2 regions of the Sporosarcina sp. SAFN-015 genome follow, and region 1 is predicted to be linked to the other one. Evidence: riboswitches for the same ligand, from Rfam matches in the RefSeq annotation. Region 1 holds a riboswitch; the other holds the start of a gene.
What was found. A riboswitch is a leader RNA that binds a small molecule or an ion and turns the genes downstream of it on or off. The one in region 1 is predicted to bind lysine.
Positions count from the first base shown of each region.

Region 2: another riboswitch for lysine. It lies ahead of dapA (4-hydroxy-tetrahydrodipicolinate synthase); the one in region 1 lies ahead of ACR65H_RS10785 (amino acid permease).

Region 1 is NZ_JBPFDR010000005.1:125,798-139,940, reverse strand. Features, by position in the region: gene ACR65H_RS10820 (3-oxoacyl-ACP reductase) at 1-376, shown strand, start outside; gene ACR65H_RS10815 (LLM class flavin-dependent oxidoreductase) at 395-1,702, shown strand; gene ACR65H_RS10810 (serine hydrolase domain-containing protein) at 2,076-3,110, shown strand; gene ACR65H_RS10805 (TspO-related membrane protein) at 3,262-4,071, opposite strand; gene ACR65H_RS10800 (NAD-dependent epimerase/dehydratase family protein) at 4,274-5,260, shown strand; gene ACR65H_RS10795 (MFS transporter) at 5,453-6,700, shown strand; gene ltaS (lipoteichoic acid synthase) at 6,907-8,862, shown strand; gene ACR65H_RS10785 (amino acid permease) at 9,003-10,451, opposite strand; lysine riboswitch at 10,562-10,739, opposite strand; gene ACR65H_RS10780 (hydrolase) at 10,834-11,373, opposite strand; gene rbsK (ribokinase) at 11,501-12,505, shown strand; gene ACR65H_RS10770 (M20 metallopeptidase family protein) at 12,523-13,728, shown strand; gene ACR65H_RS10765 (nucleoside hydrolase) at 13,725-14,143, shown strand, end outside.
Region 2 is NZ_JBPFDR010000002.1:209,354-220,129, reverse strand. Features, by position in the region: gene ACR65H_RS04085 (DUF4179 domain-containing protein) at 1-314, opposite strand, end outside; gene ACR65H_RS04080 (sigma-70 family RNA polymerase sigma factor) at 307-825, opposite strand; gene ACR65H_RS04075 (MutS-related protein) at 941-2,608, opposite strand; gene ACR65H_RS04070 (protein adenylyltransferase SelO) at 2,773-4,233, opposite strand; gene ACR65H_RS04065 (VOC family protein) at 4,282-4,662, opposite strand; gene ACR65H_RS04060 (YkuS family protein) at 4,868-5,107, shown strand; gene ACR65H_RS04055 (hypothetical protein) at 5,178-5,369, opposite strand; gene ACR65H_RS04050 (hypothetical protein) at 5,646-5,933, shown strand; gene ACR65H_RS04045 (toast rack family protein) at 6,267-6,989, shown strand; lysine riboswitch at 7,150-7,328, shown strand; gene dapA (4-hydroxy-tetrahydrodipicolinate synthase) at 7,458-8,342, shown strand; gene ACR65H_RS04035 (MFS transporter) at 8,418-9,566, opposite strand; gene ACR65H_RS04030 (glucose 1-dehydrogenase) at 9,773-10,534, opposite strand.

The DNA.
Region 1 (14,143 bases):
CATACCTCAATTTATTGAACGACAAAATGGAAGTATTATCAATATAGGGACGAATCTATTTCAGAATCCTGTCGTTCCTTATCATGAATATACAACAGCGAAAGCCGGATTGATCGGTTTTACACGTAATATTGCTGCCGAGTTAGGAGCATATGGCATAAAAGCGAATGTCGTTTCAGGAGGCTTATTGAAAACAACTAACGCCAGTGCTGTTACAACGCCGGAAGTATTCGATTTGATTGCAAGTTCTACGCCACTGAAGAAGGTCACCACGCCACAAGAAGTAGCGAATATGGTCGCATATTTGTCTTCAGACAATGCAAGCGGTATTACAGGGCAGAATATCACAGTCGATGGCGGTTTAACAATGAACTGACAAATGGGGGAGTGAAAAATGGTTGAAATGAACGCAAAACAACTAAACTTAGGTGTTTTGCTGTATGGCTGCGGACACCACCAAGCTGCGTGGCTTATGCCTGACTCAAGTGTTGAACGGATTGGTGATATTACCTATTATCAAAACTTAGCCAAGTTGGCGGAAAAGGGCCTATTTGACGTCGTATTCTTTGCAGATAATCAATCTTTTGTAGGCAAAGATTGCAGTGATATGCCGGCGTTTTGGTTTGACCCGCTCATCAATTTAACAGCCATATCCCAAGTGACAGACCATGTGGGATTAGTTCCAACGATATCAAGTACTTTTTCGAATCCTTTTACAGCTTCACGACAGCTTTTAAGTTTAGACCATCTTACAAAAGGTCGTGTAGGTTGGAATCTTGTTACTTCAATGACTGATGTTGAAGCACAAAATCATAGTATGGATAAGCTGCCGTCTCATGATGAACGCTATGAAAAAGCAGATGAATTTGCTACTTTAATGAATCATTTATTTCTTTCATGGGATAGCAAAGCGTTTCTGCATGAACGTGAAGAGAAAAAATTGATCGATCCTTCACACATCACGCCATTTCATCACGAAGGTACCTACTTTAAAGTGTGTGGTCCGTCCACTACGCCGAAAAGTCCTCAAGGTAAACCGGTCGCAATGCAGGCAGGGGCGTCCAAGCAAGGCATTGCATTAGCTGCAAAGCATGCAGATGCAGTTTACTCAGTGTCGTGGAACTTCAAGCAAGCAAAAAGGTTTCGAGAAAAAATCAATGAGCAAATGAAACAAAGCGAGAATAGCAACAGATATATTAAAGTGTTTCCGGGCTTAGTCACCTATGTCGGCAAGAGTCGTGAAGAGGCTTTAGCCAAGAAAGCGGCATTAGATGTACAGTTACCTATTGACACGGCATTAAAACAGCTGAGCATTTTTATTCGGCAAGACTGCTCCAATTGGGCACTTGATGAAAAGGTTCCACCATTGCCGCCTGTGGAGGAATTTACTGGACCGGTCGGCCGATATGAGACGATAATAGAAATTATTCATGATACAAACCCAACAGTAAGGGAATTATTGGGGTATCTAAATGCTGGTGGAGGACATTTCACGCTCATCGGCACACCTGAAGAGATTGTCGATCAGATGGAGCTTTGGTTTAAAGCAGGGGTAGCCGATGGATTTAATCTTATGCCTCCCACATTGCCGAGTAGTTTAGAAGACTTTGTTGAATTCATAGTACCGGAGCTGCAAAAGAGAGGTCTTTTCAAAAAATATTATGAAGGACATACATTACGTAGACATTTAGGGCTAACATAATAAAAGATCATGAAAAGGGGAGCGATTCAATAACGCTGCCCTTTGGATTCCGTCTATAGCCCCAGAAATTCCGTTGGTTTTTCAGTATAATCAACCCTTTCCAATTCCACATATCAACATTCAATATACGTCCAGATACGGCCCTATGAATTCCGTAGAATTCACGTGCCATTTTTGTGTCTCCGATTGTTGTGGCAAGCAAGTCTTTCATTTCACTAAATAGACTTGTGGCGTACTTCGACGGTCCATTGTCCAACACAATTGAAGGCTTCTCATTTAGTTAGTTAAACTTTTGGGAAGCCTCTTTTCCTGCATGCAAATAGACATCAACTAATATAATCAAATAGTCTGCAAGAAGGGAGGTTAGGAACTGATGGTGACTAAAAAATACGATGAGATCTTTAGCCGAGTCGTGAAATCAAAGCATATACATGAGTCTGTACTATTTATCCAAAATGGAAATGGGGATTTTTCATACAAAAATGAGTATGGGGGCAAGAGCATAGATGCGCCATTGCTCATGGCAAGTATTACGAAGCTGTTTACAACTACATGCATTTTAATTTTGCTGGAGCAAGGGAAACTCTCATTAGATGATAAAGTGACACGTTTTTTTGATAAAGAGAAACTTAGTGGGCTCCATCTCTATAAAGGACAGGAGTATACCGCAAAATTGACCATCGCTCATTTGCTGTTTCAGACAAGCGGGTTACCGGATGTATCTGAAGAAGGTAAAAATAATCTTCGAAAACGTGTACTTCAGGAAGATATGAACATCACAATTGACGAAATAATAGCGTTTACGAAAGAGATGAAACCACACTTTGCACCTGACACATTAAATAGATCACATTATGCGGATATCAATTTTGATATTTTAGGCCAGATTATTGAGTCCCTTACGAATTCTTCATTGGAAGATGTCTATAAATCTTTCATTTTTGAACCATTGAAGCTTGAGAAAACATATTTACCTATAGATGAGGATGATTTTATTCCCAGTATTTATTTTAAAAATAATGCGCTTTCCCTTCCGAAATACATTAAAAGCTGTCGAGCGAGTGGAGGGGCAATTACCACTGCCCGCGAAATGATGGTCTTTATTAAAGCGTTTTTTGGAGGAGATTTATTTAATCAAGAAATCTTCAACCAATTGGAGATGTATAAGAAGTTACAAATCAGCTTTTATCCCATTCAATATGGTGGCGGCTATATGAGAATCCCATTAGGTGGATTTACAATGCTTTTTACTGGTAAGGGGGAATTGATCGGACATTCGGGCTCGACAGGTTCCTTTGCTTTTTATTATCCCGAGAAAGATCTGTTTTTTGTAGGTGATGTAAACCAAACGGCGAACCCTGCAACAGCAGTACGGATGGCGATACGACTTGCGGTTTCGAGTAAATAAAAGGAACGAATGCAATATTGCATTCGTTCTTTTTTTACATACTTTTGGTTACTCTTTGTTAGTGCGTTTCGCACCTTCTGCAGGAAGCGTGTAGTGCAAAGGGATAGAGAATTCCACATAGGAGGGACATACACCATTCAAGTAATAGTTACTACACGTTAGTTTTGGGCTGTCTTCGATTTCCCACGGCGACAAGGATGATCGTGAGAGATAGAACAATCATGCAAATAATGACAGTCCATATTATGGTGGGGTATTGGTTGTTGAATCCGGTTTCTGATGTATGTTTAGAGTAGATACCGAAATAAGCCCATAATACAGCCAAACCATATGCAGGGTTGTGTAAGCGAAGCATTGTTGTGACACTAATGATTGTTCCGATAATCAGGATAAGTATAGTCCATGTCACTTCAGATAACCCAAATCCATCCCATCTGATCGAGACGAGGAAAGCTGTAATGTTGGCAATGGTCGCAACTGTTATCCAGCCAAAATAGACACTAAAGGGAAGTTTGATAAAAAAACTCTCTTTTAAAGAGAGGGAAGCCTCTGCGGTCAATTTGTTGATGTTGATTAGGCAAAGAAGCAGCCCGATCATAGTGATGACGGATAAGAATAGTTTTTCATAATGCCATGCAAGTATCCAAAGGGTATTAAGAATTGAAGAAATTGAAAAGTAGATGCCGACTTGTGTTAACAGACGGGCTGTAGAAGGTTTTAGCTTTTTATGAAAGAAACCGAGTTGGTATAAGACATGTAATCCTAATAAGACATATATGACGCTCCAGATTGAAAATGTAAAGCCTGCAGGGGCAAATAAATTACTGTATTTCGCTGAAATTTCACCCGTTGTTTGCCCGTTAATGGGTAAAACGTTCGCCAATACATTAGTGACAATCATCAAGATGTATGTAAGAACGATTACTGTATTCAACCATACTCGTTTGCTAGTTAACTTCATCGAATCCTCCTTTCTCGAACTATATTCATCACTCTTTTCTACTATTCCTGTATTCCAACAATATAAACGATTTTTGGCAAGTGGCTGTTGAAGTGTAGAATTTCTAGCATTTTTTTGAAAGTTGAAGGAATTGTGCCGCGGAATAGAGAACAAGTACTTGTTAGATGCCATTTCTATTCAGAATACATGGGGAGGTTATCAATTGAAATTATTAGTTATTGGCGGAACATCGTTTGTCGGTCGTCATATTGTTGAGCAATTACTACTAAAAGGACATGAAGTAGTTCTATTCAATCGAGGAAAAACAAATCCTGATTTATTTCCAGCGTGTCGTCGCATTATTGGGGATCGTCGCATAAATATGGATCAGGCTGCCCTCGAACATTGGGATGCTGTCATTGATACAAGCGGTTATACGCCGAATGATGTAAAACCTGTTATTGAGGCACTGAAAGAAAAGAGTGATCATTATACATTTATTTCAACGATTTCAGTTTATGATGATTACTCAAAAGGCGATGTAAATGAGAATGGCTCGATATTTACACATACTGTCAACACGGACGAAGTGACGGGTGCAACGTACGGTCCGCTAAAGGTAATGTGCGAAAATGAAGTAAAGGATGGATTTGGCGAAAAGGCCCTAATTGTTAGACCTTGCATTATCGTAGGTCCGCATGATCCAACGGATAGATTCACATATTGGGCTTTGCGAACTGTAGAGGAAGGGCCAATTGCCATTCCGGGAGGAGACAGGAAAGTACAATGGATTGATGTTCGTGATTTGGCAAAGTGGATAGTAACCATGATTGAGGGGAAGAAAACAGGGACTTTTAACGCTGCTTCTGAACCCGTTTCATTCGAAGCGTTCATTGATGAATTAATTGCTGAACAAGGAATTGAGACAATCGCCATTCCTGATACGATTGTGGAAAAGGTAGAGATGGATGCAAAGCATCGTTTCCCATTGTGGATGCCAATTTCGGAACAGTTTCCACAAGGCTTTTTTATTGTCGATGCATCTAATGCTGTGGAGGCTGGGCTTTCGATTCGTCCCCTTCGCGACACTGCGGATGACACAAGGGAATGGGCAGCACATCTCGATTCCGGAACATGCAAAGTTGGTCCAAATAATGAAATCGAGAAATTATTACTTGAAACTGCTGCGAGAGAAAGAATATCAAATTGAATAACTGATGGGTGCTAATGACATTTGCCCCTACTTGTAGTGCCTATCCCCGAGCAATCTATTCTGTGGGGATAGGCACATTAGGTTATTAAATGAAGTCGTCAAAACGTAAAGCACTTCGATTACAGATTTTACGCGCTAGTATATGGCTTACATAAATCAAAACCAATGTCCAAATAGGAGTGATCTGCATTGTCGGAATCAACGAAAGGGGAAAGTAAATTTCCTGTCAGCATCATAGTTGCATTGGTGACTGCTTTAAGTCTTTTAGGAGATTCAATGTTATATATTGCGTTGCCTTTGTACTGGAAAGAGGCTGGTCTTGACTCCATTTGGCAAGTTGGTGTGCTTCTATCCATTAACCGTTTTATCCGTTTGCCTTTTAACCCACTTGTTGGATGGCTTTATAATAAGATTTCCCTTAAGACCGGATTAGTTATCGCAATTCTATTAGGAAGCATCACGACGTTAGGCTACGGATTATTGAGCGGTTTTATTGCGTGGATAATTTTACGTAGTCTTTGGGGAATTGCTTGGTCATTTTTCAGAATCGGAGGTTTATCCATTTTGGCCGTTGATACAAACAAGGACAATCGGGGTAAATCAATTGGTCTGTACAACGGATTATATCGATTAGGCAGCTTATTTGGTATGTTAGTAGGTGGATTGCTTGTGCCAATTATAGGGTTAAGTGCCGTTTCGATTATTTTTGGTTGTCTTACTCTGTTAGGGCTTCCTTTGATTTTAATGTATGTGAATACAACTTCCTCGATGGCTAATGTGCAGGATAACAAGGCTGTCATTGTTAACGAACGATTTATTAACAGACTTAAACAGGGCAGAGGAATGATTATTTTTACTGGCTTCTGTATCACTCTGCTCATTCAAGGGGTATTCATCTCAACTCTAAGCTCATTGATTGAACATAACCATGGGGAGAATGTCGTCTTGTTTGGATCAGTAATGAGTGTTACTTTCCTGACGGGAATTATTTTATCGATACGATGGATATGGGAACCGTTTTTAGGAGCACGTTTTGGGATTTGGTCCGATGGAGCAAAAGGAAGAGTGCCTTTACTCGTTCTATCCTTGATCTTTGGAGGCTTGACGTTTGGAATTATTTCCAATGAACTTTCACTCGCTGTGATGATTTTCTTTACTTTCTTAGTGATGATTGCATCTACATCACTTACAACCATTGTGGATGCAATTGCCTTGGACGTTTCAAAAAACACAAATGTCGTTTCATTTCTGACAACGTATACAATCGCTCAAGATCTTGGCGCATCTATAGGTCCTTTTATTAGCTTCATGATTTTTGGGTTAGTAAACGGATTCACTTACGTTTACTGGGGAGGGGCAATTGTATTTTTGTTCCTAGCAATCCTTTGGTCATTCAGCTATAAAAAAGAAAGAGGAGCATTTTCTATCACATCATAAACAGCCGTATGGAGAGGAGGAACCTCTCTCATCCGGCTGTTTTTTATTTCATCATTTAACGCTTATTCGATTCATCTTGGAAATCTTAGTAACTTGACGAAAAAGCTAAAGAGGAGTATTATATTTTACCTGTAGAAAAAGTTACATTAAAATAATGTTTTCCATAGATCAGAAGCAAAATAAAAAAGTAAAAGGTTGGTGTTTACATGAGAAAACAATGGAATATGAAAGATTTTCTTTTACACAACTTTTTAGGAATATATGCAATAGCTGTCTTAATGTTATGGATGAAAACATATATCGCTCAAGCTACACAGTTTGAATTAGGGGTAGAAGGACCTCTTCAGCAATTCCTTTTACTGCTAAATCCGCTCGGTTCAGCATTGCTATTTCTAGGAATTTCTTTTTTGTTTAAAGGAAAGAAAAAATATACATCGCTCGTCGTCATGTACATTCTCATGTCGATTCTATTATATGCAAATATCGTCTATTACCGTTTCTTCAGTGATTTCATTACAATTCCTACCCTTATGCAAACGCAAAATTTCGGGGATTTGGGCGGAAGTGTTCTGTCCTTGCTAAAACCTTATGATGTTTTGTTCTTTGTGGATGTATTCGTTATGATGTACCTTCGATTTTCACGTAAGGTACAAAAAGAGACAAATCGGGTAGGATCTAAAAAAGCGGCTGCGATTATTGCTGTCGCCTTAGTCATTTCTATTATTAATCTAGGACTCGCTGAATCAAGCCGTCCGCAACTATTGACTCGAGGTTTTGATCGAAACTATATTGTGAAATATTTAGGGATGTATAATTACACGATTTATGACTCGGTGGAAACGGCGGCAGCGTCATCACAAAGAGCTTTGGCGGATAGCAGTGATCTCACAGAAGTGATCAACTATACACAATCTGCTTACGCCGAACCGAATCCAACCTATTTTGGTGCAGCCGAAGGAATGAACGTCATCTATTTGCATTTAGAATCATTCCAAAACTTTTTGATTGACTATAAATTGAACGGGGAAGAAGTTACACCGTTTTTAAATTCATTAACAAAAGATAAGAATACAGCGTATTTCGATAACTTCTTCCATCAAACGGGCCAAGGTAAAACGTCCGATGCGGAATTCATGTTGGAGAACTCCATATTCGGATTGCCCCAAGGATCTGCTTTTATTACGAAAGCACAAAATACGTACCAAGCCGCCCCAAGCATTTTAAAGGATTATGGGTATACATCTGCTGTCTTCCACGGGAATAACGGAAGCTTCTGGAATCGAAATACCATCTACAAAGAATTTGGATTCGACCATTTCTTCGATGCGAGTTATTATGATACGAGTTCTCCTATCGACATGGCCGAATACGGATTATTGGACAAACCGTTCTATGAACAATCTGAAAGCATGCTCGCTTCATTGCCGCAACCTTTTTATACGAAATTCATTACGGTTGGAAACCACTATCCGTATGCTATGAACCAAGACTTGGTGACCATCGATAAAGCACAGACTGGGGACACCAGTGTGGACGCTTATTTCCAAACTGCGCGGTATACAGATGAAGCAATTGAAAAAGTCTTCACTCGATTAAAGGAAACAGGCTTATATGATAACTCGGTCATTGTTCTGTATGGTGACCATTATGGTATTTCAGAGAATCATAAAAAAGCGATGGGCCAAATCATAGGGAAAGACATTACACCTTATGAAAGTGCGAACTTGCAGCGCGTTCCATTATTCATACATGTTCCTGGAATGAAAGGTGGCATTAACCACACGTATGGTGGCCAGACAGACCTTCTTCCGACGTTATTACATTTGCTTGGAATTGACACGAAAGACTTTGTTCAATTCGGTTCCGATTTATTCTCGGAAGAGCATAATGAAGTCGTCCCGTTCCGAAATGGCGATTTTATCAGCCCGACGATTGATTCAATCAATGAAAAGTTTTATGATAATCAAACAGGCTTGCCTCTGGACGAGCGTCAAATGGAGCGTGCCAATGCTTTGAAAAAAGAAGTGGATTATAAATTGGAGCTTTCCGATAAAGTCGTGAATGGTGACTTATTGAGATTTTATACGCCAAAAGGATATACACCTGTCGATCCTTCTCAGTATAACTACACTAAAGATGCAGATGTACAATTAAACGATTGACATATTGCAGTTGAAGAAGCATGTTCTCTCCTAATGGAGAGGGCATGCTTCTTTTTTTCGCCGATTACCCATTCATAATATATAAAAAACAGCCGAATGGAGAGGGGGATACCTCACTCATTCGGCTGTTTTACATATCATCATTTACTTTCAAAGTCGCAATCCTTTAATGGAATCAGCTTTGTTTTGAACTTAACTTTATAAATTAGCCAAACGATCAAGAAAAGAGGAAGACCTATATAGGAAACGAGTGCGCCGTTCCAATCGATGTTACCGCCAGTAAAGGCTTGGAAGTTTTGGCCGGCAATGATGAAAATACATAGGACCAGAGCTAACAAAGGACCGAATGGGAACCATTTTGCGCGATAAGGAAGATCCGAGAGATTTCTGCCTTGTGCAATAAAGGCCCTTCTGAAACGGTAGTGACTGATTGCAATTCCGAGCCATGTAACAAATCCAGCCATCCCTGATGCGTTCAACAACCAGACGTACACCGTACCGTCTCCGAAGAAAGTGGAAAGGAAGGCAAGGGAACCGACTAATGTCGTAGCGATCAACGCATTGACCGGCACGCCTCTTCTATCTAATTTCGCTAAGAACTTTGGCGCTTTCCCATCACGCGCCAAATCCCAAAGCATTCGGGTAGATGCATACATACCCGAGTTACCAGCAGATAAGACCGCAGTCAAAATGATGGCGTTCATGACAGAAGCAGCAAATGCAAATCCGGCCCGTTCAAATACGAGTGTGAACGGACTGACAGAAACCGACTCACTCAATAATCGTGCATCCGTATACGGAATTATCATCCCGATGACGAAAATCGCAAAGATGTAGAAAAGAAGGATGCGCCAAAAAACAGAGTTTACCGCTTTGGGAATCGTCTTTTCCGGATTTTCACTTTCACCGGCAGCGACACCAAGCAATTCCGTACCTTGGAAAGAAAACCCTGCTGCCATGAAAATACCAAGGATCGCAAAGAATCCTCCGTTAAACGGTGCATCACCAAACGTGAAGTTCGAAAAGCCGATCGCTTCGCCGCCCATAATGCCAAAAATCATTAGAAACCCGGTAATGATGAAGATGATGACCGTTACAACTTTAATAAGTGAAAACCAGAATTCGGTTTCGCCAAAACCTTTAACAGACATATAGTTGATGCCGAACATGATCAGAAGGGCAAGTCCGCTCCATAAGAACGAAGGGCTATCAGGAAACCAGAATTTCATGATCAATACAACCGCTGCCAGTTCCGCAGCAATCGTAATCGCCCAGTTATACCAGTAATTCCAGCCGATTGCAAATCCGAATGCCGGATCGACGAATCGTGTAGCATATTCTTTGAATGATCCTGCCACAGGCATATAAGCGGCCATCTCCGCAAGGCTCGTCATCAGGAAGTACACCATGATCCCTACAGCTGCATACGCAACCAATGCCCCTCCTGGCCCTGCAGCATGGATTGCTCCGCCACTTGCCAAGAAAATCCCCGTTCCAATCGAGCCTCCAAGAGAAATCATCATCAGGTGACGGGCTTTCAATGTTCTTTTCAATTGAGGCGTATTCGTAGTTGTTAACTTGTTCTCCATGTTGTCCACTCCTCTTTATGACGGAAGGTTGTTACATCTACATAGTTTACCCAAATTAAAAAACAGCCATCAAGGCAAATCGACGGCTGTTGGATAAATGCGTAAATCCTTCCGAAGATAGTTCTCCACGTTAAAAACGTGACAATGATGTTCCTATTCGAAAACATCACCAGCATGGATAGCCAATGATCTATCCACACTTCGGCAACTCATCCTTTCAAACGGAGTCAACAATCTCAGAGAATCTCGTCCGTCCTACTCTTATGAGCAGCAGCCTCTATCCCATCGGTGAATGGGAGTATTAAATTAATGAATAAATTATAGGACAATATTATTCATAATGCAATGGTAAAACATTACACAATCAACTTCTTCAGATGTGCTACTTAATAATTTTTAAGATTTGTTTAAACTCTTTCGCATCCGCTGATTCTAGCAATTCATAAATAGCCATTTCTACACTTGTTCCAAAAATGCCAAGTGCCTCCATTTTTTCTAGTCCAAGTTGTTTATTTGCCAACGTGCGGGAAGATACGGCATCCTCAACGATTTGTACATCATAATTCGATTCTTTGAGATCGGCAGCTGTTTGGTAAACACAAATATGCGTTTCGATGCCCGCAATAAGGATTTGCGATTTTTGCGTTGTTAGCAGTGCATTCCTAAATGCCTCAGTTTTATAAGCGCTAAATGTCATTTTAGGAATTGGTGTAAGTCCTTCCAATTGTTCCGCCACTTCTTCTACAGTAGACCCTAAACCATCTGGATACTGTTCGAGCCAAATAATTGGCACATTCAAAATCCGCAAACAGCTGATCAGCTTCCTCAAATTATCGATTAACTCCTCGCTGTCATGCACAATTCTAGCCAATTTGCCTTGAACATCTACAAGTACAAATACCGTTTGATCTTTTGTGAACATGTGAAAATCCAGCCCCCTTTGTAAACTAGATTAATTATTTGATTATTCTATATCCAATCATATCATGTATCGCCAATAGGAACGGTGCAATTAATTATAAAAATTGATTGGAGTATTAAATTTGGGGATGCCCGAAATTCAATTTGCCGAGGTGATTGACGTATGGTATCCTAAATGTGTAATCGGTTACACATTAATGGATTTCCGAATGAAGGATGAAATAGGTGATTGGGTGAAAAAGAAAATAGTCGTCGTTGGCAGCATTAACATGGATATCGTCATTTCAGCGGAACGGCTTCCGAAGATGGGAGAAACAATTTTGGGCGAGCGGGTTACGTATTTGCCTGGAGGAAAAGGTGCCAATCAGGCAGTCGCCGCGGCACGACTTGGCGGTGAAGTCCGAATGGTTGGAGCAGTTGGAAATGATGAGTTTGGTCGTAGTCTTCTCTCGCAGCTGAAGGAAAATGATGTTGATACGGAGTTTGTAGAAACAATTGACGAAGTGCAGACAGGGATTGCGAATATCTATTCCGTCGACCACGACAATTGTATCACTGTCGTGCCTGGCGCAAATTTTGCCATAACTCCCGATAAGATCGATAAGCGGATTGAGCAAGTGATTGCTAGTGCAGATGTGCTTGTGACACAGTTGGAAATTCCGCTTGCCACCGTTGCTAAAGTCTTGCAAGTGGCGAAATATAATGGCGTAACGACAATTTTGAATCCAGCACCCGCACAGATTCTTCCTGTTGAACTGCTAGGATTGGTCGATTTCTTGACGCCGAATGAAACAGAGTTTGAAATGATGACTGGACATTCCTTTACATCTCGCGATCAATTGAGGGCACTAATGGATGAATGGCAAACTGTTCATGATCAAACCCTTCTCGTCACACTTGGAGCGGAAGGGTGCGCCTATTTAGATAACGGTATATTGAAAGTTGTTCCACCGCCCAAAGTAGAGCTGGTCGATACAACTGGAGCAGGTGATTCGTTTAATGGAGCGCTAGCGGTTGGCGTGACAAAAGGATGGTCGATTACTGACATGGTTACATTTTCAGTAAATGCATCGGCCAAGGCTGTGACGAAATTTGGAGCCCAGGAAGGGATGCCTTTCCTGGATGAATTGTAGGATAGGAGGTCAGTAGGATGGAGCATATTTCATTATCTTATATCGAAGAAAACTTAGAGTCCTATTTAAAGGAGACTTATACATTTTTACATCAGCATCCAGAACTTAGTAAAGAGGAGTACGAAACGCAAGCATTTATTGTGAAAGAATTGGAACGGCTCGGAATTTCTTATAGGAAGATGGCAAAGACAGGGGTTTGTGCTGAATTGACTGGAGCGGAGCTTGGAAAGACTATTCTGATCCGCTGCGATATCGACGCACTTCCAATCGATGAACAGACAGGACTTGACTATGCATCCACCCGGTCTTGTGTCATGCATGCGTGTGGCCATGATGCACATGTAACGGTCGGGCTCGGTCTTCTAACTATATTGAAAGAGCGGGAAGCCGACTGGAAAGGGACTGTGAAGGTGATGTTCCAGCCATCTGAGGAAGTACATCCTGGCGGAGCGAAATTAATGATCGATGAGGGAATTTTGGAAAACCCGAAAGTGGATGCGGCAATCTGCCTTCACACTAATCCATTTCTGACACCGGGAAAGTTTGAAATGAAGAAGGGGTATATGCTTGCAAATACAGATAGAATATTTGTTTCACTGATCGGGAAAGGTGGCCATGCGGCAGCGCCACAGCAAGGGATCGACGCTATAGCGATGGCGGGCCAATTCATTTCAGGAACGCAGAATATTGTGTCCCGTCAAACCTCGCCGCTCGATCCTGCGGTCATTACATATGGAACAGTGAACGGTGGTTTCACTTCAAATGTTATGTGTGATCGCGTGGACATTTCTGGAACTGTCCGCACGATCAAGAAGGAAACGCAGGACCGTATTGAACAGCAGATCGAGGCGCTGTTGCAGTCGGTGACTTCTTTTTGGGGTGGGACGTATGAATATGAATATAACCGGGGGTATCCGGCATGTTGGAATGATCCAGAGATGACAGAGGTCGTTTCCAATGCAATCCGAACAGCTTTTGGCGATGATAAAGTGGTGGAAGTAGAGCATCCATATATGAGCGGAGACGATTTTTCGATTGTCGCGAGCCACGTGCCGTCCGTCTTCATGTATTGGGGTACTGGGTCGACGGAGAAAGAGAATTTCCCATGGCATAACGCCAAATATCACGTTAATCTTGATGCACTTAAATATGGTATGGCGACTGCAGTAGAATGTATTGCAGCCTTACTCGAAACAAACAAGGTAGGAGGAGAGGAAGCATGAAAAAAGTAATTATCGATGTGGATACAGGAATAGACGATGCTATCGGTCTTTGTTTGGCAGTCCAAAGTGGACAAGCTGATATTGTTGGCATTACGACAGTGAACGGCAATACTTCACTAGAGCAAGCGACCGTTAATACGACAAAAGTGATGAAGTTGCTTGGCAGGGAAGATGTAGCTATCGTTAAAGGCGCTAACCGTCCATTGTTGAGAGATCCTCATTTTGAAGTGAGCGTCCATGGGAATGACGGAATTGGCGGCGCGTTGAAAGAGATGGAAATAGTAGTGAATGAAGACGGGTTCGCTCCTGACTTCATTATTGAACAGGCGGCAAAGTACAAGGGCGAGCTGACAATCATTTTGTTGGCACCAATGACAAATATGGCGCTTGCAATTCGTAAAGAACCACGATTGAA
Region 2 (10,776 bases), on a different contig from region 1:
TAGTCATTTTTAAAGATACCTTCCAATCCTTTATCAAACTGTATTAAATCCACGAACTTCTCCATGCCTGGAATTGACGCAACCGCGTTTGCAAATGCCGGAGACACACGGATGGATGTGACAAATGTAAAGAATAGAAGCGCGGCTACAGCTAATGACAAAATCCTATTACGCTTCTTCCGCGCTTTCACCTTATCACGTCTCGCTCGGTCAAAGCCTCGGCGAATTGCATCATCTGCTTCGTCTAAGGGAAGATGGATTTCATCCAACTGATCTTTCATTTCCAATAGTTTTCTTTCTTCCTTCTCAAACATGATCCATTCCTCCTTTGTCCCCGAAGTGGCTTCGCAACGATCGCAATATGTTATGCAGCCGCGATTTGACCGTGCCTTCCGGTAAGCTCGCTAGTTCCGCGATTTCCTTTATTTTCACGTCTTGAAAGTATTTTAGATAAATCAATTGCTGTTCGTCTGGTTTCAAGGTGGCCAGCGCTTCAGTCAATTCCAATCGGTATTCGTCTTTCCTCCCAATTGCTTCGTCCACTTCTCCAGTTATGACATACCGTTTTCCTCGTTTTAACTGATCTTGGCAATAGTTCATCATAATGCGGATAAGCCAAGTCTTCACATACGCCGGTTCTCTGACCGTATGAATTTTTTTATACGCCCGATATGTTACTTCTTGAAGTGCTTCCAACGCATCCGCCTCATTTTTCAAGAAGAAAAACGCTGTTCGAAGGAGAGCTTCTTTATGGAGTTGCATGAGCGCTAGAAAGGCCTCATCGTCCCCACGTATCGCTTTTTCACTTATCTCTTTCTCATCCATTCCCAACACCTCATTCCCCTTCTTACACATTAGACTGCGTAAACTCGAAAAGGTTCAAAAATTATGTAAAAAATTGCCCGGAGAAAATCCCCGGGCGAAATAGATCCTAATATCTTCAAGTCGTCAGCACTTCCCACTCGCGTTCATTCATGAAATCCTTTGCTAAACGGTTTGCTTGATCGGTGATTTCCTCGGGGTAAACTAACACTTCCAGAAGCTTTATCGCATTTCTTGAGGTGGACGGACCCGAACGAATCTTGTAATCAAAATGAATATCGCCATCTTTGAATGTCTCTGTAAAATGATAATTTTCATAGGTATGCTTCATCATTTCGGTCAATTCAATATCATGCGAAGCTGTAATATTGATCCCTTTGCTTTTTGAAAGCCATTTCATTATAGCTGCGGATGCGGCGATCCGTTCCACAGTGTTTGTCCCTTTCAGAAGTTCGTCAATAACCGAAATGCATGGTTTCCCTTCTTCAAGAAACTTGATAATCCGCTTCAACGATTTAATTTCAGCAATGAAGTAACTATCCCCTTGCAGCACATTGTCCTGCACAGCCATTGACGTTGCAACAAAGCTTGGTTTCATTGACCACTTATTCGCCAGTACAGTATGAATCGTTTGCGACAATATGGCATTTATGGCGACCGCCTTGCTGTACGTCGATTTTCCGGACGCATTCGATCCAGTAATCAGCGTACATTTTCCTAAACGTGAGCTGTTGGTGACAGGTTCATCAAGTAACGGATGCGCCATGTTGGTGAAAGAGATTTCCTCCGAATCGGTAAAATTCGGCGTGCAGTAGGAAGTGAGTGTGTGGCGATAAAAAACGACCGCCACCGCGGCATCCAGTTTTCCGATCACTTGCCAGACTTCCCGATAATTTTCTTTATGTTTTGTTACTGCGTCAATAATCTTGCTATAGGAAATAAAATCGATGAGGAATAAAATGCGGATATACTCGAAAATGACATCGAATTCACCGCTTCCTTTATTGCCGATCGAAACGAAATTAGTAAGAAGCAAAATCCTTTTGAGCGGTTTCAAATTAGCTTTCAACCGATTCGTGTATTCGGAAATTGAAGCGTCTTGCATTGTCGACAGTTTCTTCCCTGTATTGATGATGCTGGCGGCATAAGTAACAGAATGCAGGCCGTATTCCAACGCGTTTTTATGACGGTAATATGTAAATGCATTTACAAGAAATGATAGAAAAAGACAAAGGAGGCCCCATTTCAATTGGAAAAACAATAAGATGATCGAAGCAACCGGCATGAGTGCCAGAAAGAGAAAAACGTTTGGATTCTTAAGCGTTTTGTTGGATTTGCCATAGAAAAATGAAGAAGAATCCGTATAGTCCCGCTTACCAAGCTTCGACAACGTATGTAGGATTTCCTCACGGAGTTCTTGATTGTTTTCCAATACTATGTACAGTTTTTCATCTCGTTCGACATGGTCAAGGGAAAGCGTGATATCCCTTAGCTGATTTAATAAATACTCAGATCCGACGCTCGTTTGTGTATAGTTGATCTTTTCGAAAACTTGGTCCATCGACAAGTCATGCCATGTGAGCAAATCGACACCATCATAGTTGGAAATGCTATTCTTCTTATTCTCCCAGTACGAGGACACGGAGTCCGAAGCTTCGCGTTGCCTACTAAACATGCCGGTTTCCCATTCTTTCCGAAATTGCTTCCGCAACTTTCTGTTCTTCGTCAGTAAATGGATAGTGACAAGGATTGTGATTGCTGAAAAGATTAGAATTATATATGACAAACGATCACCCCATTTGATTGCTTATTCTATATACGGAAGAAAATGGTTTAAGTTTCGTCAAAAAAGACCAAATCGCTTATGGATTTGGTCTTTTTTGGAGTTAATGAGCATATTCCCTCGTATATTATGAGCGCTTATTCTGATTTATGAGCCCTCAGCCGCCATCATGTTCCGCAGAATGTTCTGTATGGCGTAGTTGAGGCGGACGGTGCGACATATTTTTCTTGTTCGGCTGTGTAGGCATACGGATCTTCAAGTATGTTCAGCAATTTTTCCATTACGCCGAAGTCGCCCTCGATCGCTGCATCCAAGGCTTCCTCTACACGGTGGTTGCGCGGGATGATGGATGGATTACTTTTACGCATCAGTTGATTCACTTCTACTTCGGACTTCTGCTGTCTTTCAAGCCGCGCCTTCCAGCGTTCGTGCCACTCGTTAAATTCCGGAGTCTTACACATCGGCAGCATATTCAGATCCCCTACTGTCAATGCACGGAACGTATTCGTATAATCCGCTTGATTGTCTTTCATTATGTTCAACAGGTCCTTCACGAGCTTTATATCCTGCTCTTCTTCATTGAACAAGCCGAGCTTCCTTCTCATGCCTGTCAGCCAATGCCCGTGATAGAGCTTTGCAAATCCCGACAATGTTTGTTGCGCGATGTCGATCGCTTTTTCTGAGTCTTCATCGAAGAGCGGTAAGAGCGTCTCTGCTAAACGCGCTAGATTCCATTCGGCGATTCCGGGTTGATTGCCATAAGCATAACGCCCTTCACGATCGATGGAGCTGAAGACGGTCGCCGGATCATACGTATCCATGAAGGCGCATGGTCCATAGTCGATCGTTTCACCGCTGATTGCCATATTATCCGTGTTCATGACACCGTGGATGAAGCCGACCAACTGCCATTTTGCCACTAATGAAGCTTGCTTTTCCATCACTTTTTCAAAAAAGGATACATAAGGATTGGAGTCACTTGCCACTTCCGGATAATGCCTTTCAATGGTATAGTCTGCAAGCGTCCGTAAATCTTCGACGACTTGGCGTGCAGCCGCATATTGGAACGTGCCGACACGGATATGGCTTGCCGCAACACGTGTCAAAATAGCTCCTTCGAACGTCTCTTCACGATAAACCGGCGCTCCTGTTACGACGACTGAAAGGCTTCGCGTCGTCGGGAGTCCGAGCGAATGCATCGCTTCGCTCATAATGAATTCACGAAGCATCGGACCAAGTGCCGCCCGCCCATCGCCGCCACGCGAAAATGGCGTCCTGCCAGAACCTTTCAACTGAATATCGACTCGATTTCCTTCAGGCGTTATCTGTTCGCCAAGCAGCACAGCTCGTCCATCTCCGAGCATTGTGAAATGTCCAAATTGGTGCCCTGCATAAGCTTGTGCGATTGGTGCAGCGCCTTCAGGAATTTTGTTTCCCGCAAGGATATCTATTCCTTCTTTGCCTTGCAATATTTCTGCGTCCAAACCGAGCGCTTCCGCCAGTGGGTGATTGAAGATGACTAACTCTGGTGAAGGAGCTTCCTCCGGATTGGTTTCTGCGTAAAATGGCTCCGGCAGCCGAGTGTAACTGTTATCGAAATGCCATCCGAAACCTTTGCTCTCTGTCATCGTTCTCAACTCCTATTTCTAAGTTGTCCTATTCATAATCAAGTGCGATTATTTCTGTTCTAAGACTGCAAAATAATTATCTTCATTATCAGCAAAGTTGAACACTCTGCCTGTAGGCATGGTGACCAGTTCGCCAACTTTCACTTGTTTGCTTTGTAGTTCCTCATAGAGTGAATCGAGGTTTTCCGTGAATAATAGCAGCGAAGGAGGTTGAAGATTCAATTCCGGCTGCATTTTAGCGATAAGCTCTTTATTATGCAGAACGATACTCGTTTCTGCCTCCGAAGTCGGAGCAATTTCGATCCATCTCATTCCTTGACCATTATCCTGCTCGGAAATTACGACAAAACCAACTTTCTCGGTCCAAAACGCTTTTGCTTCATCTTGATTGTTTACATACAACATAATTTGTCCGATTTTATGAATCATTTTCAGTTCCTCCCTTTCCATATCTTGTATTCCGATAAAGCTACTTCTAATCTTACAGTAGTATTCGGGTAATCGCACAGCTCAACCATTCACCAATTGGCGGCCCTTCGATTAACCGAGATTTGCACACCTTCACTCATAAATCCATCAATTCAGGGAACCGTATTGTAGAACTTTGGATATGAATGAAAGGAGGAAAATGAAAATGGTGAAAATTGCTGTTGAACAGCCTTATGAAGACGTCATGAATGCACTGGTAGCAAAAGGCTATGAAGCAAAGATGTTTACAACGGACGAAGACGTGACCGGCTATGACATCGGAATCGTCCGAGCACTCAACGAAGGGAATACACATGAATTCAATTTCCCTGTCATCACGATGAAAGGCATGTCAATTGATGACGTTGTCCAAGCAGTTGAAGAAAAAGCAAGTCTCCTCCAATAAGCTTCCCCGAAACAGAATCCACAATACAACCCGCCAATCGACTGAATGATTGGCGGGCTGCATTGATTACTCAAGCATGATAATAATATGTCTGACGTCTGCGTGAAGCTTCCAGCTGTTCCGCTCTGTATCTACGTTGAAAAGCGCGAAGCTCATCTAATTGTCCATTCAGGCGAGGGTCCTGCGACATCATTTCCTCTAACTCCGAAGGATTGAGTTTCCCCTTTACCTTCTCTATTTCATCTTCAAAAAATAACGACATGTCCATACCTCCTCCCCTTTGATTGACAAGGGAAGTGCGCGGTTTGGATTCACGATTCCCCCGTCTCCATAGAGTACGTCAATTTACAGACAGGACAAGAGGTAAGTGTACAGTTTTTATGATTTTAAATAAATATCATAGTTTCAAAGCACTACAATGACACGGAACAAACGTTCTTGTCGGAATAGACTTTCTTTTACATTTACTGTATACTATAAACAACAGACTAACCACGATTACGTAGACACCAGACGATATGGAAAGGAGGATATAGAGATGGAGGAAAGGATACTTCAATTGCTTGAAGGGTTAAAGTTGGAGATGGGTAGTTTAAACGCCAAGGTCGACAATATTGAATCGGAAATGAGTGATCTTAAATCCGATGTTGGCAGCTTAAAATCAGAAATGCATAGCCGGTTTGATCGAGTCGATCATCTTTTAGAAGAAATTGGCGGTCAATTTGAGCACCAAACTAGCCAGCGCATTTCCGAAGGACAAGCTGTCTCAAAGGAACTCATGAGCATTAAATCACGAATCTTTGACTTGGAATCAAAAAATATGTAAATAGGATTTATGTATATGTAAGACAGAACCTAAGGCAGCCGCTGTAGGCTCTGTTTTTTCATGAATGATTAGGACTCCATTAAAATTGTAATGATGATGCCCAGTGCAATACCGACAAACACAGTTGCTGAATATAGAAACACCCGCCTCATTCCCTCATCCTTCCGTCACTCTTTTTACCAATATATTAACGAACGGGACAAAACATGTTAGAAACAGAGCAATGCAATTCCCCTCAGCCTTGAGACGTAGGTGAAAATCAAACATACGACTGGTAAGTTATTCAATTGAATAAGGTAGAATAGAATAAAATGGGACAGAAGGAGAATGGATATGAACAAATTTCTATGGGCCACACTGCTGGCGGTTATTTTAGTCGTCTTCGGCACGTATGGGTATAACAAGTGGTTTGCAAAAGCTAGTGGAAATGATATTTCAATTGAAAAAGACAATGCCGACGCATTGAATGTGGATATTGACTTCGGAGTTGGCAACTTGTACATCCAAGGTGGTGCCCCTGAATGGGTCAGCGGGGAGTTTTCCTATAATCACAAACGACTGGAGCCGAAAGTAACATATAAGACTCGGAAGGACGTCGGCTTCGTCAAAATTAAGCAAGGCTCAGGAACAATATTCGGCTTCAATAAACGCAACGTCGATAACGAATGGGATCTCCAATTGACAAATGAAATTCCTATCGATTTGAACGTTGACATGGGTGTTTCAAAATCGACCTTGAACCTTGAAGGACTCCAGCTAAATAGCCTTTCCATTGACAGCGGTGTTAGTGATTCCACCATCGATCTGAGCGGCGAATGGAATAAAGGCTTCCGTGCTGATTTTGACTTAGGAGTTGGCGACGTAACGATTATCCTTCCGAAACAGACCGGCGTTAGAGTAAATGTTTCAAAAGGGATTGGAAGGGTTGATTTGAAAGACTTCACGAAACAAAACGATGGCGTATATGTCAATGACGCCTATTCAGGAGCAGACACGATCATAGACATTTCCCTCGACATCGGCGTTGGCGATGTAAAAATTAAGACGGCCGAATGAGTTGAGTCTACTACTAACACCTCGAAATATAGTAAAAAGGCCTTAATAATATACTTGGCAAATCATAAATTCACATTATTTTCACGTTTCACTTGCAATTTCGCATGATTCGTTGTAAAGTGATAGTTAATTTAATAATATCTTATTTCGCAAGTTTTGAAGTAAGGATAGAGGCGCAAAGACCATCAGTACACAATCAGAGGACAATGAGATCCTATGAAGATTGTGGAAAGGGGAATTTGCCGAAGTGGAGAGACTCTCATTTATCTCGAAGCTGGTTCTGGGTTGAATAAGTCCAGGATTGTCATATAGGAAACTATATGGAGGGCTATCTTATGCACAGAAATAATTTATTTCATTATTTCAAGCAACAACGAGCCCTCGTTGTTGCTTTTTGTGTTCTTTTTTTCAATTGCCCTTCTCCCTCTATTTTATTTACCAAAATAAAAGACAGGATGTGGAGAAACAATGAATTTCGGACAAATTGTAACAGCAATGGTAACTCCTTTTGATGCACATGGTGAGATTGATTTCCAAGCAACGAGGAGCTTGATCAATCACTTAATCGCAAATGGATCAGACGGCTTGGTAGTAGCAGGGACGACAGGTGAATCCCCTACATTATCGAACGAAGAAAAAGTGAAGTTGTTCAGATTTACAGTGGACGTGGTGAACGGAAGAGTCCCGGTCATTGCCGGAACTGGCTCGAATAACACGAGAGAATCAATCGAACTGACAATGCATGCAGAAGATGCAGGCGTCGATGGCATCATGCTTGTCACTCCGTACTACAACAAGCCTTGCCAGGAAGGGTTATATCAACACTTCAAAACGATTGCGGCGGCCACTTCTTTACCGGTCATGCTGTACAATATTCCAGGGCGCAGCGCTGTCAACATGTCAGTCGAAACGACGATCCGCCTGTCGGAAATTCCAAATATTGTTGCCGTGAAAGAGGCGAGCGGTGATTTAGACGCGATGGCTGAAATTATTGAACGTACACGTGAAGGTTTCTCATTGTATAGCGGCGACGATGCGCTAACGCTTCCAGTGCTATCAATTGGCGGAACAGGCGTCGTTTCTGTATCTGCTCATGTGTTGGGGAATGAAATGCAAACGATGATCCGCAATTTCAAAATCGGCAATATAGTAGAGGCTGCCAACAATCACCGCAAACTATTGCCGAGGATGAAAGCACTCTTTGCAGCCCCGAATCCTTCACCTGTAAAAGCAGCGTTGAATCTTAAAGGAATCCAAGTCGGCGGCGTTCGCTTGCCGATGATTCCGTTGAATGAAGAACAACTATATTCGCTAGAACGTGCACTGTCTAACAATGAAGAAGTAACCATCTAATTAACACAATCCATCCTTCGAGCATTTATCCTCGGGGATGGATTGTTTTTTTAATAATGTATCACCAAACTATACCTATTCCGTTTCTGATTCACCTTTATTTTTTCTAGGCTTCATCACAAACGCACCGCCGATTAGGAAAGCTCCGCTAACATAAAAGACAGATACTACACCTACCCAGCCGCCCACCGCCCCGAAAAAGACCGGTGCAATGAATTGAGAAAGCCGATTGGTCATTAATCGAATACCAAGAACTTCACCCGTACGCGATTTTGGCGAAGCATTGTAGGTTGTCGTCATAGAAATCGGCTGACCACACCCTAATCCAAACCCCATCAGACAGCTAAAAACACAAAAAAGAATGATGTTACTAGATGAAGTGAAAACGAGAAAAGAAGAACCTGCAAGCAAAATAGAACTGAATAAAACAACTTCGCGACCAAACAGCTGCAGTAATTTAGGCAAAACAAACCTGACAATCATCGTCGCCAATCCTTGAATGGCAAGGATCCAACCAATTGTAGAGGTTGAGAGTCCTATTTCCTTTCCGTACAGCGGAAAGTAAGCAACGAAAATGTCCTTTGAATACAGCACAAGCGCACTTGAAAATAACGCTTTTTGAATGAGAGGTTCTTTCACTAGCTGCAACGAAGAACGAAGACTTACTTTTTCTGCGGGCTGCTCCTTCAGTACGACTGGTATAAAAAAAGCAAAAGCGATTAAAAGAATGCAAATAATCATAGATACGAGAAAACCGGCAGAATGAGAAAAATGCTCAGATAAATAACCACCCATTACGGGACCAACGAATGCCCCTGCGGCAACAGCTAATGCAAACATACTAAAATAATAATCCCGTGTTTCCTTTGTCGCATGATTGCCAAGCACATTTTGTAAAGAGATAGCAATAAATATACTAGAGGAACCTACAAAAACTTGACTGACGTATAATGCCCAAATCGATTCGAATAAGTAAGGAACCAACATCCCGATCGCCATCCCTAGCAAACCAAGAATGACCGGAAGGCGATCTCCAATTGCATCCGTTAATTTCCCGGCCTTAACAGCGATTAACAGCGGCAACGCGGCAAAGGACGCTGTCAATATCCCAATTTCCAACATGGAAGCACCCATGTCGTATGCGGATAATGTAATGATTGGACGGGTTGCGTTAATGACGATTTGAAAGCCAAGAACGATAAGTAATACATTTCTTAATATCATAGGTGCTCGCCTCTTTGATTGATAAAAGTCCCTAGTTGATTGCGAAAAACTATTTGAATATCTTAACACATTTTTTCTCAACTTTTGCTCAGAAAGATTAAAAATGGATTCTCATCATAGAATGAAGATGTGAAAACCCTGTATAAATAAAATAATCCATCCTACATGAGCTTGTACAACTCAAGGATGGATTATTTTTCGACTTCCTATTTCGCAGTTTGTCCCCCGTCAACAGCTAGATTCACCCCGGTAATATAGGAAGCTTTATCCGAACAGAGCCAAACCGCAGCTTGGGCCTGTTCTTCAGGACGCCCCATACGTCCAAGCGGAATATCGTTCTCTACATATTTCGCCTGCTCCGGCACTTCTTTTGCCCATGCTTCTACAGCTGATGTCAACGTCATGCCAGGACAGATCGAATTGACGCGGATGCCCTTTTTAGCGTATTCCAGTGCCACCGATTTTGTCAGCCCATTAACCGCCCATTTCGCCGCACTATAAGTAGCCAAGTTTTCCGATCCGAGCAAGCCGGACGTCGATGCCGTGTTGACAATCGCTCCGCCACCCGATTTCAACATCGCAGGGATTTGATGCTTCAACGATAAGTACAAGCTCGTTTGCGTAACTTGGATGCAACGATCCCAGTCTGCAGTCTCCGTTTCTGCAATCGGTTTGGATGGTGCACCAATGCCCGCGTTATTATGTGCCCAATCTAGACGCCCATACTCTTCGACAGTTCGCTTTACCAGATCAATAATCTGTTGCTCCTGTGAAACGTCACAGTAGACAAAAATAGCTTCCCCGCCCATTTCCTTAATCATCCGCACAGTTTCCATCCCTGCTTCTTCACTCACATCAGAAACAACAACCTTTGCTCCCTCTTCCGCAAAGGCTAGGGCGCTTGCTCTTCCAATGCCATTTCCAGCTGCTGTAACTATCCCCACTTTGCCCTTCATCAATTCTCCCATTCCATTTGCCTCCTTTTCTTGAATACCTCCTTCATTCGACATATCGTATGAAAACCCTTTTCCACTTCTTTTACTAATTGTAGTCTCCTTTGTTCCCAATAACTTGAACAACTCGAATAGAATACGTATAATAGGGGTAGAGAATGAATAAAGTAAAAAAGACCGCTCAATGGTGCGCATTGAACGGTCAATATAATAGCGTAGGTTCCCATAGGGGATCGGCGGCGATAGGAATAACCCAT